2 regions of the Pseudoalteromonas sp. 1_2015MBL_MicDiv genome follow, and region 2 is predicted to be linked to the other one. Evidence: predicted binding sites of a transcription regulator. Region 2 holds the regulator's gene; the other holds the start of a gene.

Region 1 (7,883 bases), 1.1 Mb from region 2:
ACGTAAAAACGAATCGCCTCTAAAATATTTACCGACATCATTGCAAGGTAAAGTTTCTTTTTAAGCTCAAATAAATTCACGATAACGGTTTTACCGTTAATTTCGTGTTTTCCTTCACCGTATAAATTGTAAAGTGATACAGAGTTAATTAGGTCATCGTAATATTTTGTTACCGCATCAGCACGTTCGCTAATTTTATCGTTGCTAACAATGTCATCAAAAATAAGCTCAGGTGCTTGTGTTACGTTACGGATAATATGTGTGTATGAGCGGCTGTGAATTGTTTCACTAAACGCCCATGTTTCTATCCATGTTTCAAGTTCTGGTAGCGATACGATAGGCAGTAGGGCTACGTTTGGTGAACGCCCTTGTACACTATCAAGTAATGTTTGGTATTTTAAGTTACTTAAAAATATGTGCTTTTCGTGATCTGGTAATGCCTGAAAGTCTAAACGGTCTTTACTTACGTCCACTTCCTCAGGACGCCAAAAGAAAGACAATTGTTTTTCGATTAGCTTTTCAAAGATAGGGTACTTTTGTTGGTCGTAACGAGATACGTTAACTGTTTGGCCAAAAAACATTGGCTCTTGCATTTGGTTATTATGGTTTCGGCTAAAAGTAGTATAAGACATGTTTATCACTCAAAAAAACTATCAGAAAAAGCGGGCTAAATGCCCGCTTAAAATAAAAATCAGCAGTTATATTTTACACGCGCCGCCTTCACAATCATCATCTTCCACTTCTGGAGTGTCTTCTTGTGAATCTGATGCGCCATCACGGGTGTTGTGATAGTACAACGTTTTAACGCCCAGTTTGTATGCGCTCAGTAAGTCTTTTAATAAGACTTGCATAGGTACTTTACCGCCTTCGAACTTGTTTGGATCATAATTTGTGTTTGCTGAGATTGTTTGGTCAACAAATTTTTGCATTATGCCTACAAGCTGTAAGTAACCATCGTTTGATGGGATATCCCATAATAACTCATAGTTATTTTTTAAGCGTTCATACTCAGGAACTACTTGTTTTAAAATACCATCTTTGCTTGCTTTAACACTAATATGACCACGTGGAGGCTCAATACCGTTTGTAGCGTTAGAGATTTGCGACGATGTTTCTGATGGCATTAACGCACTTAATGTTGAGTTACGCATGCCGTGCTCTTTAATGTTTGCACGTAATGTATCCCAATCAAGATGAAGTGGTTCATCACAAATCTTATCTAAATCACGTTTGTACGTATCAGTTGGCATAATGCCTTGATAGTACGTTGTTTCGTTAAACTTAGGACATGCACCACGCTCTTTAGCAAGCTCGTTAGATGCTTTCATCAAGTAGTATTGAATCGCTTCAAATGTTTTGTGAGTCAGGGCGTTCGCGCTGCCATCTGAATAACGTTTACCGTTTTTAGCTAGGTAGTATGCGTAGTTAATTACACCTATTCCTAACGTACGGCGTCCCATAGTTGCATTTTTAGCAGCCGGTACAGGGTAGTCTTGGAAATCAAGTAAGTTATCAAGTGCACGTACAGCAAGCTCAGCTAATTCTTCAAGCTCATCAAGTGATTCTATTGCACCTAAGTTAAACGCAGAAAGTGTACAAAGGGCAATTTCGCCTTCTTCGTCATTTACGTTATTAAGTGGCTTAGTTGGCAATGCAATTTCTAAACATAAGTTAGATTGGCGAATAGGCGCAACTTTAGCAATGAACGGGCTGTGTGTATTACAGTGATCCACATTTTGTAAGTAAATACGACCAGTACTTGCACGTTCTTGGGCAAACATAGAGAAAAGCTCAATGGCTTTGATACGCTTTTTACGGATAGACTCGTCTTGTTCGTATTTGACGTAAAGCGCATCAAATTCTGCTTGGTCTTCAAAAAATGCATCATAAAGGCCAGGCACATCTGATGGGCTAAATAACGTAATGTAATCGTCTTTAATTAAACGAGAATACATTAATTTATTAAATTGTACGCCGTAATCTAGGTGACGAACACGGTTGTCCTCTACACCACGATTATTTTTAAGTACCAGTAGGTTTTCTACTTCTAGGTGCCAAAGCGGGTAGAACAATGTTGCAGCGCCGCCACGTACACCACCTTGCGAACAACTTTTAACCGCTGTTTGAAAGTGCTTATAAAAAGGAATACAACCAGTGTGATACGCTTCGCCATTACGAATATGGCTACCTAGCGCACGAATTCGACCTGCGTTAATACCAATACCCGCACGTTGTGAAACGTACTTAACAATAGCTGATGATGTTGCATTGATTGAATCGAGGCTGTCGCCACATTCAATTAATACACATGAGCTAAATTGACGAGTAGGGGTACGAACACCAGCCATTATTGGTGTAGGCAATGAAATCTTAAATAACGATACCGCATCATAAAAACGTTTAATGTAATTAGTACGCGTTTCACGTGGGTAGTCAGCAAATAAACTTGCCGCTACTAAAATATATAAAAACTGTGCGCTTTCGTAAATTTCACCTGTTACACGGTTTTGAACGAGGTACTTACCTTCAAGCTGTTTTACAGCAGCGTAGCTGAAGTTAAGATCGCGAGAATGATCAAGGTACGCATCAAGCTCATCTAACTCTTGCTCTGTATAATCTACTAATAAGTGAGCATCATAGCGTTTGTCTTCAACCATTTTAGTTACATGATCAAATAAACGTGGTGGCTCAAATTGGCCATAGGCTTTTTTACGTAGGTGGAATACAGCTAAACGCGCTGATAAATACTGGTAATCTGGCGATTCTTTTGAAATCTGATCTGCAGCTGCTTTAATAATGGTTTCGTGAATATCTTTGGTACGAATACCATCGTAAAATTGAATGTGTGATTTTAATTCAACTTGTGAAACCGAAACGTTATTTAAACCTTCGGCGGCCCATTCAATAACGCGATGGATCTTATCAAGATCAAGCGGCTCTTTACGCCCGTCACGTTTGCTTACAGATAACTGTTGGTTCATAGCTTTGCCTGTATTCCTTGGGGATTATGTATTTTGACCAATGTTTACACCTCAAATTAGCAAGGTGTAGTGCTCATTTATTATAGGTTTCACCAAATTAGTGAATTTAATTGAATAACATTTGGCCACAATATCTGGTGTTGTTCAATTTAGAGATCACAAGATAGTGTGGTCTGCATTGTTTTGCAAGGGACATAATTGCCCCTGTTTGTGGATAACTTTGGGATAACGCATTTGTGTTAGTAGACACTCACCTTCGAACAATCATTTAAGTTGAAATATGCAAAAATCAACTAATGATCTGCTAAATTTACGCATTTTAAAAATAAATTTTGACTGCTTTTTTTATCAGCAAGCTTTGCCTAAAAACTAACACAATCACAATATATAGTGTTTATTAATTAACATAGCACTATATATGGTTAAAACCATCAATTGGACTTAGCCAGTTTAAATTGGCTTTCCAGCTTAATGCCTCATCTTCACTGGGAATGTAACCCCAAAGTGCAGTCGCGGTATGCATACCTGCTGCTTTGCCTGCTTGTATGTCACGCTGTGCATCACCAATGTATAAACAACGCTTTGGCTGTACTTGCATAAGCTTTGCACAATGTAGCAGTGGTAAAGGTGATGGCTTAGCCTCTGCTAAAGTGTCACCACTTATTACTACACTGGCATTTTTTAAAGCAGGAATAGCTGCAACTAAAGGATCGGTTAAAAACCCTGGTTTGTTAGTCATGATCCCCCATTTGATCTTTTTCTGATCTAGGGCGATAAGTAACGATTCAACTCCGCTGAAGCAGCGTGTGTGATTTGCTATGTTTGCAGCGTACTCGTCAACTAATTGCTTTATAAGCTCGTTTTGGGGTTGTTTGTCCCATAACGCTTTAAAACCAGCCTCTAATAATGCGCCAGCGCCGTTAGATGCCGCAGGACGGTATATATCACTACTAACAGGCTCTATTTTATTGCTAATAAGCACCGCGTTTAAAGCGGCACCTAAATCATCAGCAGTGTCGAGTAGGGTGCCGTCTAAATCAAATAAAAATGCATCGTACTCAATAAGGGGATGGGGGGCTTGAGAGTTAGCCATTAAGCTAACTTCTCAAAATAAAGTATGTAATTTACGCTAACGTCGTTATTAAGCGTATATTGCTTTGATAGTGGGTTATAAGAAAGGCCTGTACTTGCACGAACTTTTAAACCCGCTTGCTCTGCCCATGCAATGAGCTGTGCAGGTTTTATAAACTTTTTATGGTCGTGTGTACCTTCAGGCACCATTTTTAAAAGCTTTTCAGCACCAACAATAGCGTATAAGTATGCTTTAGGTGTTTTGTTCAGGGTTGAAAAAAACACGTCTGCGCCTGGTTTGGCTAATGCGGCTACGGCATGAATGATAGATGCTGGGTCGGGAACGTGCTCAAGCATTTCCATACAGGTTATTACATCAAAGCGCTCTGGATTTTGTGAAGCAAACTCTTCTGCAGGCACTTTTATATAATCTACATTTACGCCAGTTTCTAAACTGTGCAACTTAGCAACAGTTAAAGGCTCTTGCCCCATGTCGATGCCAGTTACTTTTGCGCCCATGCGCGCCATGCTTTGGCTTAAAATACCGCCACCACAGCCAACGTCGAGTGTTTCTTTATCGAATAAACCTTGCGTTTTGTTTGCTATAAAGTCTAAACGTAACGGGTTAATTTCGTGAAGAGGTTTGAATTCTCCGTCTAGGTCCCACCAACGCTCGGCGATGGCTTCAAATTTTGCTATTTCTGCGTGATCTACATTTTGATGTTCGGTCATAAAATACTTCCTCGTCAATCTGAGGCCATTATATAGGGCTAAATTGGTAAATCGCAAAGTTTTGCGCCTGTAAATTAAAATTAATTGTGATAGCATGGCTGTTAGAAATAATAACAATACTCTTAATCCCCAATACCGGGTCGTTGAGAGCTGATACTGAAGGAATGTGATATCAAATGACTGATCTCGCCAATGAAATTCTGCCAGTCAATATTGAAGACGAGTTAAAAAACTCCTACTTAGATTACGCGATGAGCGTAATTGTAGGACGTGCATTACCAGACGTACGTGACGGCTTAAAACCTGTTCATCGCCGCGTTTTGTTTGCAATGAACGAGCTTAGTAATGACTGGAACAAGCCTTACAAAAAATCGGCCCGTGTGGTCGGTGACGTAATCGGTAAATACCACCCACACGGCGACAGTGCAGTTTATGACACGATAGTTCGTATGGCTCAGCCATTCTCACTACGTTATATGCTTGTAGATGGCCAAGGTAACTTCGGTTCGGTTGATGGCGATTCAGCTGCGGCAATGCGTTATACAGAAGTACGTATGGCAAAAATGTCGCATGAGCTATTAGCTGATCTTGAAAAAGAAACGGTTGATTTCGTTCCTAACTACGACGGCACAGAACAAATCCCTGACGTTTTACCAACAAAGGTCCCTAACTTATTAGTTAACGGATCATCAGGTATTGCGGTAGGTATGGCTACAAATATCCCACCACATAACTTAACAGAAGTTATTAATGGTTGTTTAGCGCTTATAATCAATCCTGAATTAACTATAACTGAGTTAATGGATTATATTCCGGGCCCAGATTTTCCAACCGCTGCAATTATCAACGGTAAGAAAGGTATTGAACAAGCATACCAAACTGGCCGTGGTAAAGTGTACATGCGTGCACGTGCTGAGATTGAAACGGATGAAAAAACAGGCCGTGAAACAATTATCGTTCACGAAATTCCTTATCAAGTTAACAAAGCACGCTTAATTGAAAAAATTGCTGAGCTTGTTAAAGATAAAAAAATTGAAGGCATTAGTGCACTACGTGATGAATCAGACAAAGACGGTATGCGTATCGTTATTGAGATCAAACGTGGTGACGTAGGCGAGGTTATTTTAAACAACTTGTATGCGCAGACTCAGTTACAAACTGTGTTTGGTATGAATATGGTTGCGTTAATTAACAACCAGCCTAAGTGTTTCAACTTAAAAGAAATGCTAGAAGAGTTTATTATTCACCGTCGTGAAGTAGTAACTCGTCGTACAGTATTTGATTTACGCAAAGCCCGCGATCGTGCACATATGCTAGAGGGTTTAGCTATTGCGCTTGCAAACATTGACCCTATTATCGAACTTATTCGTAAATCCCCTACACCTGCTGAAGCTAAAGTTGCTTTAACGGCACGTTCGTGGGAATTAGGTAATGTAAAATCAATGCTTGAAAAAGCAGGCGAAGATAATGTTGCACGTCCAGATTGGCTAGCTGCTGATTTAGGTATTCGCGACGGTCAGTATTTTATTTCAGAGCAACAAGCCCAAGCAATCCTAGATTTACGCTTACACAAGCTAACAGGTCTTGAGCATGAAAAAATCCTGAGTGAATATCAAACACTATTAGATTTAATTGCTGAGCTTTTACATATTTTGGCAACGCCAGAGCGTTTAATGGAAGTTATTCGTGATGAGTTAGTTGAAATTAAAGCACAATACGGCGATGAACGTCGTACTGAAATTAATGCAGCGGCTCACGATATTAGCTTAGAAGATTTAATTACCGAAGAAGACGTTGTAGTAACGCTTTCTCACGAAGGTTATGTGAAATATCAGGCATTGTCTGATTACGAAGCACAACGCCGTGGTGGTAAAGGTAAATCAGCAACGAAGATGAAAGATGAAGATTTCATTGAACGTCTACTCGTTGCAAATACGCACGATACTATTTTATGTTTCTCTACGGCCGGGCGTTTATATTGGCTTAAAGTATATCAGTTACCACTGGCAAGTCGTGCAGCGCGCGGTAAGCCAATTGTTAACTTGTTACCACTTGAAGCTGATGAACGAATTACTGCTATATTGCCAGTACGCGAGTACGCAGAAGATAAATACATCTTTATGGCAACAGCATTTGGTACAGTTAAGAAAACACCATTAACGGCTTACAGTCGTCAACGTGCAAGCGGTATTATTGCTGTTAACTTAAATGAAGGCGATAGCCTGATTGGGGTTGATATTACCGATGGTAGCAACGAAATTATGTTGTTCACTGATGCAGGTAAAGTTGTACGTTTTAAAGAAGCTGAAGAAACAACGGTTGTTGATGAAAACGGTAATCCTGTATTAGACGAAGAAGGTAACCCTGAGATTCGTTTCAAAGGTGTTCGCCCTATGGGTCGTACTGCTACAGGTGTTCGTGGTATTAAAATGCCAGATGAGCAACGCGTAGTATCGCTAATTGTACCAAAAACTGACGGTGCTATTCTGACGGTAACTGAAAACGGTTACGGTAAGCGTACGCAACTTGAAGATTACCCATCGAAGAGTCGTGCAACACAGGGTGTTGTATCAATTAAGGTGAGTGAACGTAACGGTGCTGTTGTTGGTGCTGTGCAAGTTGACGACAACGATGAAATAATGATTATTTCAAATCGTGGTACCTTAGTACGAACTCGTGTTAATGAAGTTTCTACGGTTGGACGTAACACTCAAGGTGTTATTTTGATCAGAACTATTGACGAAGAGCAAGTAGTTGGTTTACAACGTATAGAAGAAATTGAAGTTACTCAAAGTGACTTGATTGATATTGAAGACGTTGAAACTGTAGATACGGTTATTGATGAAGTAGCGGATGATAATCCTCCTTCAGAATAATTGATATTGAAAAAGCGGCCTTGGCCGCTTTTTTTAATGTTGTTGAAAAAAATTAATAGAGTGTGAAATTATATTCATTCATTAAAATCGTAAGGTTGAGTGGATGGGGATTATACGTTCATGCTTAGTAGTTAAATTACTGGAATGAGGCAAAGGTAATGAGTAAATATAATTTTTGTGCGGGACCGGCTATGCTTCCGCAAGCGGTTATGAAAAAAGCGCA
Region 2 (7,883 bases):
TGCCTGGAGCGTACTTATTACCTTCAATAATTTTCATTTGATAACCCTAAAAATAAGTTCAAGCGGTTGCGATTGCGCAAAAATTGCTGCGCATCATACCATAAAAATAAAATAATAGCCTAGTTTAAGCGTGATGCTTATTGTGGCTCAATGTAATCAACAACTTCTAAATGAAAGCCCGAAAGTGCATGGTACTTTTTAGGACGACTCATTAATCGCATTTGTTTAATTCCAAGATCGGCAAGTATTTGCGAGCCTACGCCAACAGTACGAGATGTACCTTTGAATTTACGTGGTGTAACGCTTTCGCCAGCATCAGCTGCCGCGAATGCTTTTACTGTTGCTTCTAATTCTTCAGTGCTTTCTTGCTTACCTAAAATAACTAAAGCACCTTCATTTTTAGCAATATAGGCCATTGCTTCAGAAAGACCCCAACTACGCTCAGCACTTCTGTCCGAAAGTAGAATATCGTTAAAGGTACTTTGTAAATGTACACGTACATTTGTCGGCTCTTGATCTTTTATATCGCCTTTGAGCAATACGTAATGTAATTGGCCGTCAATTGTGTCTTTGTAAGTCACCAAATCAAACTCACCATGCTCTGTTGGTAACTTACATTTTGCTACTTGCTCAATTGTTGTTTCGTTTAAGTTGCGGTATTCGATTAAATCAGCAATGGTGCCAATTTTAATACCGTGCTCTTTCGCAAAGACTTCTAAATCAGGGCGACGCGCCATGGTGCCATCAGCATTAAGTATTTCAACAATAACAGATGATGCTTCAAGCCCAGCCAAACGCGCTAAATCACAGCCAGCTTCGGTGTGTCCTGCGCGAGTTAATACGCCACCAGGTTGTGCCATAATAGGAAAAATATGCCCCGGCTGCACAATATCACTTGGTATTGCACCTTTAGCTATAGCCGCTTGCACTGTGCGCGCTCTATCTGCTGCTGAAATACCGGTTGTAACACCTTTAGATGCTTCTATCGACATTGTAAAGTTAGTCGAAAATGCTGCACCATTGTTTTTAACCATTAACGGTAAATCAAGTTGCTCGCAACGCTCTTGCGTCATGGTTAAACAAATTAAACCACGGCCATGGGTAGCCATGAAATTAATCGCTTCTGCGCTAATATGCTCAGCAGCTATTATTAAATCGCCTTCATTTTCTCTATCTTCATCATCCATTAAAATAACCATTTTACCGGCTTTAATATCGTCGATGATTTCTTGTGCGCTGTGTAAATTCATAAATTTGCTCGTGTAAGTTATCAGTTTCGTTATTTAATAAAACCCGCTTTAGCGAGTAAGCTCATCGAAATATCAGAGCCCGTTGGTTGCTCTGCACCTTTTATAAGGCGCTCTAAATAACGTGCAATTTGATCGACTTCTAAATTAACTTGAGTGCCTACTTTAAAATGAGCAATTGTGGTTTGCTCACTCGTATGTGGGACAATTGTTAATTTGAATTTATTACCTTCTACAGCGTTTACTGTCAGGCTTATACCATCAATACATACCGAACCTTTGTAAGGAATGTATTTCATTAAATTTTCTTCGGTTGTAAGCCAATACTCTGTTGCTCGAGCGTTTGCTGTAATGCTTGTAATCGTTGCTATGCCATCAACATGGCCAGATACTAAATGACCGCCTAAACGCGAAACAGGTTGCATGGCTTTTTCAAGATTCACCGTTTGCCCTAAAGCATAGTGAGCAAAACCGGTTAAACCAATCGTCTCGTTAGATAAATCAGCACTAAAACCGTCAATATGTTTATCAACTACGGTTAAGCAAACGCCATTGGTTGCAATGCTGTCGCCTAGCTTTACGTCTTTCATATCAAGGTCAGCACTTTGGATACGAATGGCTAAGTCGCCTTGTTTTTTTTGTAATAAAGCAATTTTGCCTGTGGCTTCTATTATCCCAGTAAACATAGCGCTACTCTTTTTATTAAGTGATTTTAATGAGTTTTTAACGCGGTGATACGTAAGTCGTCACCAATGCGCGCACATTCATTAAATGTTAAATCAACGGTGTTTTGCATACTCGTCAATTCAGGAAAATTAACTAAACTTTTTGCATCATGGCCCATTAGTTTAGGCGCTAAATAAAAAACAAACTCGTCAACTAAATTAAGCTCTGTCATTTTACCAGCAAGTGTTGCGCCAGCTTCAAGCCAAACATTATTAAACTGCAGTTGCCCAAGTTTTTCTAAAACGGCTTGTAAATCAACTTTACCGTTACTTTCACTGACTTCAATATGCTTTACAAAATGCGGCCATTGCAATGATTTATCAACCTTAATGGTAAATATAATTACATCACTTTGGATTTCAAATAAAGCAAGGTCAGGTGTTAAACGGTTTTGAGAGTCAATTATAACACGCACGGGCTGGCGAAGCGGCAAATCAGTAGGCAGTGTGCAAGGCAGCTCACTTAGTCGCACATTAAGTTTAGCATCATCGACTAACACGGTATCGGCACCGGTTAAAATAGCGCAGCTTTTCGCTCGGTATAATTGTACGTCTTGTCGAGCAGCAGGACTTGTGATCCACTTACTTTGCCCATTTTTAAGCGCTGTTTTACCATCAATACTTGCTGCCATTTTACAGGTCACATAAGGTAAGCCTTGTTCCATACGCTTAAAAAAGCCAACGTTAAGTGCCCGCGCTTGTGATTCAAGTAACCCATAAGCAACGTCAATACCGGCGTCGCTCAATATTTTAAGGCCTTTGCCTGCAACTTGTGGGTTTGTATCAACCATAGCGGCAATTACTTTTACTACGCCCGCCTTTTTTAAGCCTTCAGCGCACGGTGGCGTACGCCCATAATGACTACACGGTTCAAGCGTTACATAAGCCGTTGCACCTTGTGCATTTTTTCCAGCGATTGCCAGTGCATTTACTTCAGCATGACCTTGACCTGCTAATTGATGAAAACCCTCACCAATTATTTGATTATTTTTAACTAATACACAGCCAACATTAGGGTTAGGCGTGGTAGTAAACCGGCCTTTTTTGGCAAGTTCTATGGCACGTGCCATATACATTTCGTCATGTTCAGTAAAAGTAGTTTGGCTTTGCATTGTTATACCAATTGCGTTAAATAAGTGTTCTATTATAGCGCTAAGAAAATAGCGTAATAACAAGGCGAAAATTATGACATATAGTTATTCTATATAAATAATTTTTAACGCAGTGAGTGCGCTATTTAATGCGATAGAATGATCATGTTTTTAATAAAATTGGTATTACTCCCCTAAACGGGCAATTTCTTCGCCAAATTCGCGTATGTCTTCAAACGAACGATAAACAGAGGCAAATCTTACGTAAGCTACTTTATCGAGCTTTTTGAGGGCTTCCATAATGCATTCACCCACCAAATGGCTTGAAATTTCTCGCTCGCCTGTAGCACGCAACTGCGATTTTATTATATTCACTACTTCGTCTACTTGCTCTGTGCTCACTGGGCGTTTTTCGAGTGCGCGATTTAAGCCATTTAATAATTTATCTTCGTTAAATGGTTCGCGGCTACCGTCTTGTTTAATAACACGAGGCATAACCAGTTCAGCGCCTTCAAATGTAGTAAAGCGCTCGTGGCAGTCGTTACACTCACGACGCCTGCGAACTTGATGGCCGCCGCCAACAAGGCGTGAGTCAATAACTTTAGTATCTTTTGCGGTACAAAATGGACAATGCATAGCTCGGTACTTCCGTTTTAAAACAAAAAAGACCGCTAAATAGCGGTCTTTTATCTTAGCAAAAAAATAGGGCCTGTTGACCTTTCAGGATTAAATTTGTTCTATCTAGGGGCGATTTAATCGCGGCGCGAGGTTTGTAACCTAGTGGGCTAAGTAAAAACCGAGCAACAAAGAGTAAATCGCCCCTAGGACGAACCCGAGGGCAGTGCATGTTTGCCATTTATGCTGCGTTATCGCCTATTTGTGTGGAGTAACCACACTACATAGACTCTGCCTTGCCTAAAAACCAAACATACTACTGCAAATTAAACCTCGAAAGATAAACAGGCCCCTAGCCTATGTGCTCTAAATTACTGCTGCTTATGCAATTAAGCGTAAACAGGTAATTTTGCACAAATTGCTTTAACTTTTTCTTTAACTTGCACCTGTACAGATTCATCAGTGATGTTATCTAGTACGTCACAAATCCAGCCAGCAAGCTCTTTTGATTCTTCTTCTTTGAAACCACGACGAGTGATTGCAGGAGAACCAATACGCAAACCAGATGTTACAAATGGAGAACGTGGATCGTTTGGCACTGAGTTTTTATTAACTGTGATGTTAGCGTTACCAAGGGCTGCGTCTGCATCTTTACCAGTAATATCTTTATCGATCAAATCGAGTAGGAATAAGTGGTTTTCAGTTTTGTCAGATACGATTTTGTAGCCGCGCTCTTGCATTACAGCAACCATTGCTTTTGCGTTTTTAACAACTTGTGTTTGGTATACTTTAAATTCTGGTTGAAGCGCTTCTTTAAATGCCACTGCTTTTGCTGCAATAACGTGACATAAAGGGCCACCTTGGCCACCAGGGAAAACTGCGCTGTTAAGCTTTTTATAGATTGCTTCGTCGCCACATGCAGAAATAATTAAACCACCACGAGGACCAGCAAGTGTTTTATGCGTAGTTGTAGTTACAACATGTGCATGAGGAACTGGGCTTGGGTAAACCCCTGCCGCAATTAAACCTGCAACGTGAGCCATATCAACAAACAGGTAAGCACCTACTTTGTCAGCAATTTCACGGAATTTAGCCCAATCAACAATACCTGAGTACGCTGAGAAACCACCAATAATCATTTTTGGTTTGTGCTCAAGTGCTAGTGCTTCAACTTGTGCGTAATCAATTTCGCCCGTTGCTTCATCTAGTCCGTATTGTATTGCATTGTAAAGCTTACCAGAGAAGCTTACGTGAGAACCGTGAGTTAAGTGACCACCATGAGCTAAGCTCATACCAAGTACAGTGTCGCCTGCTTCTAATAGCGCTAGAAAAACAGCAGCATTTGCTTGCGAACCGGCATGTGGCTGTACGTTTGCGTAGTCAGAACCAAATAATTCGTTAGCACGGTCAATTGCTAATTGCTCAACAACATCTACATGCTCACAACCGCCATAATAACGTTTGCCTGGGTAACCTTCTGCGTATTTGTTAGTAAGCTGTGAACCCTGTGCTTCTAGTACACGTGGGCTACAGTAGTTTTCAGATGCAATTAGTTCAATGTGCTCTTCTTGGCGAGCAGTTTCTTTAGTGATTGCGTCAAATAACTCTGGATCAAAATCCGAAATATTCATGCTACGTTCTAACATTGGGGTCTCCTAGGGCAACGTGTATGGTGTTTTTTAGAGGCTTTATTGTACGCTTTAAACGACTCTTTGCCTACGCTCTTAAGTTGAGGATATTTAAACAGGGATTGAAACTATTTCACAGACTTTTTAAGATGATATTTTTTAATAAGTACATAACTATTTTAAATGCATTTCATTTTTCACATTTAATTAGCTAATGAAAGCCTCTCTTTTTTGAATTATAATTTATAAAAAAAGCGGCCATAGCCGCTTTAATTGTTATTTTTTATTATCCTAGCTTTGCAAGTATTTCTGTACGTAATGCGTCGTAATCGGCGTTTATATCGCTTGCTAGACATGGTTTTGCTAATGCATCGCTAAGTGGTTTTGGCATATCCAATTCAATATTTAAAATATCCTCCACGCTTTCTTTAAACTTAGCAGGGTGAGCGGTCGCTAAAAAGATACCCGCTGCACCAGGCGCTCGATTTTCAACAAGACCTTGGTACGCAATAGCAGTGTGAGGCTCTGCAACATAACCCGTTTGTTGAATTTTTTTCATCACCGATTGCGTGTCTTGCTCGTTTACGCTAGTTGAATAAAAGTTATCGTAGCTAAACCAGTTATTATCTAACATTGTTTGCACACGTGGCCAGTTGTTTGGCTTACTTACATCCATTGCATTTGAAAGCGACTCAAGTGTTGCGCTTGGCGTCCACGTTTTATCAAGCATAAAGCGCGGCACAGTATCATTTTGGTTGGTTGTTGCACTTAATTTACCTACAGGTAAGCCAATAACCGCACCAATCATTGCAGCACATACATTACCAAAGTTGCCACTTGGCACTGATATATGCGCTGTTGCGCGTTTTTCTTTTGGTAGTTGTGCAATGGCCTCAAAGTAATAACAAACCTGAGCAACTAAACGGCTAATATTAATTGAATTAGCAGAATTAAGCCCAAGTGTTGATTTAACTTCTTCATCTAAAAAGGCATTTTTAACTAACTCTTGGCAATCATCAAAGCTGCCCTCAACTGCATAACAATGAATATTGTTACCTAGCGTAGTAAATAGCTTTTGCTGAGCAAGTGAAATTTTGCCTTTAGGATATAAAATTACAACATCAATATTTGGCTTGTTATAAAAAGCATGTGCAACGGCTGCACCAGTATCGCCCGATGTTGCGGTTAAAATAGTTACTTTTTCATCTTTATTAAATTGCGCCAAACACTCTGCCATAAAGCGACCACCAAAGTCTTTAAACGCAAGCGTAGGACCATGAAACAACTCTAAGCAGTATGTATTCTCTTCAACTTCCACCAGCTTAACTGGAAAATTAAATGCATTTTTAACCATTTGTGCCACAGTGTCGCTTGGTAGCTCATCACCAATTAGGTGAGATAATATTTTGCCACTGCGTGTAACAAAGTCCATATCAAGCAATGCATCAACATCGGACAGTGGGGCAAGGGTTTCAGGAAAAAACACACCTTGATTACGACCCAAACCTGTTTTTACGGCTTCAACGAACGACACTTTTTGTGAGCTATCTTTTAAATTATGTAATTGCATGACTACCTATCCTATAAAACTGTTAATTGACGCGTGCCGTCGTTATCTAATTTACAAATGTGGCAAAAGCCTTGCTCGTTAATGTAATTTGCCTCTAACCACTGCGCGCATTGCTGTGCAGCTTCAAGTGTTTTACATACACTAAACAAGGTGGGTCCTGCGCCCGAAATACTCACTATTTCAGCGCCCAGCGCTGGTAAGCTTGCTTTGGCTTCACTAAAGCCTTTAATAAGCGGTGCGCGGTAAGGTTCTGCTATTTCATCTTTCATTATGCTCAGCGCATCGTCAAAACGATTAGTTAACAGTAAGCTACTAAATGCCGATAAACGCTGTGCAAACTCAACACTTGCATGCATGCTCAACTCTTTTGGTAAAACCGAGCGCGCTTTTGCAGTGTTGAGTGAAAAACCAGGGAACGCAGCAACGTAGTACCAATTTTCATCAACAGGCAGTGCAATCGATTTATCAGGGATTAAACCACCTGTTAATTGCAAACCACCTAAATAACATGGCGTGATGTTGTCGTAATGACGGCCACCGCTCACTACAGCTTCGAAGTCAGCCATAAGCTCAATAAGCTCAACCTGACTTAAGTTAGTTTGTGCAAATTGATCAAGAGCAGCAAAGGTAGCCACGACCGAGCATGCACTAGATCCAAGTCCAGATCCAATTGGTAAATTCTTTTTAAGCTCGAGCTTTACGCTTGGCATAGTAGGCGCAACATGCGCTCTAAAATGCACTAAACACTGGTACGCTAAATTATCCTGCGCATCACTTGGTAACTTATGAGCGTACTCGCCTGTGCAAATAAATTCGTCGCTTGGTGCTGCGCTGACAACGGCTACATCGCCTAATAAACTGCCATCAATTGGCGCAAGGGCTGCGCCAAGGGCATCAAAACCCACTGCAAAATTACCAATAGACGCCGGCGCATATACTTCAATCATAATGTGCTCCTAGCGCGATAGCGTTTTTAAAATATCAGCAAATACACCCGCTGCTGTTAC

The links. The regulator NrdR, encoded in region 2, represses ribonucleotide reductase genes. The targets are predictions, from matches to a motif close to AAACACNANATNTNGTGTTT.
Region 1: the regulator NrdR is predicted to act here: its motif matches at 3,105-3,124, upstream of nrdA (class 1a ribonucleoside-diphosphate reductase subunit alpha).

What each region holds. Positions count from the first base shown of each region.
Region 1 is NZ_CP012737.1:1,865,777-1,873,659, forward strand. It holds gene nrdB (class Ia ribonucleoside-diphosphate reductase subunit beta) at 1-632, opposite strand, end outside; gene nrdA (class 1a ribonucleoside-diphosphate reductase subunit alpha) at 699-2,981, opposite strand; gene AOR04_RS08445 (HAD family hydrolase) at 3,394-4,074, opposite strand; gene ubiG (bifunctional 2-polyprenyl-6-hydroxyphenol methylase/3-demethylubiquinol 3-O-methyltransferase UbiG) at 4,074-4,784, opposite strand; gene gyrA (DNA gyrase subunit A) at 4,961-7,660, shown strand; gene serC (3-phosphoserine/phosphohydroxythreonine transaminase) at 7,819-7,883, shown strand, end outside.
Region 2 is NZ_CP012737.1:799,206-807,088, reverse strand. It holds gene ribH (6,7-dimethyl-8-ribityllumazine synthase) at 1-37, opposite strand, end outside; gene ribBA (bifunctional 3,4-dihydroxy-2-butanone-4-phosphate synthase/GTP cyclohydrolase II) at 138-1,250, opposite strand; gene AOR04_RS03525 (riboflavin synthase) at 1,280-1,933, opposite strand; gene ribD (bifunctional diaminohydroxyphosphoribosylaminopyrimidine deaminase/5-amino-6-(5-phosphoribosylamino)uracil reductase RibD) at 1,960-3,084, opposite strand; gene nrdR (transcriptional regulator NrdR) at 3,250-3,699, opposite strand; gene glyA (serine hydroxymethyltransferase) at 4,068-5,324, opposite strand; gene thrC (threonine synthase) at 5,593-6,876, opposite strand; gene thrB (homoserine kinase) at 6,888-7,823, opposite strand; gene thrA (bifunctional aspartate kinase/homoserine dehydrogenase I) at 7,833-7,883, opposite strand, start outside.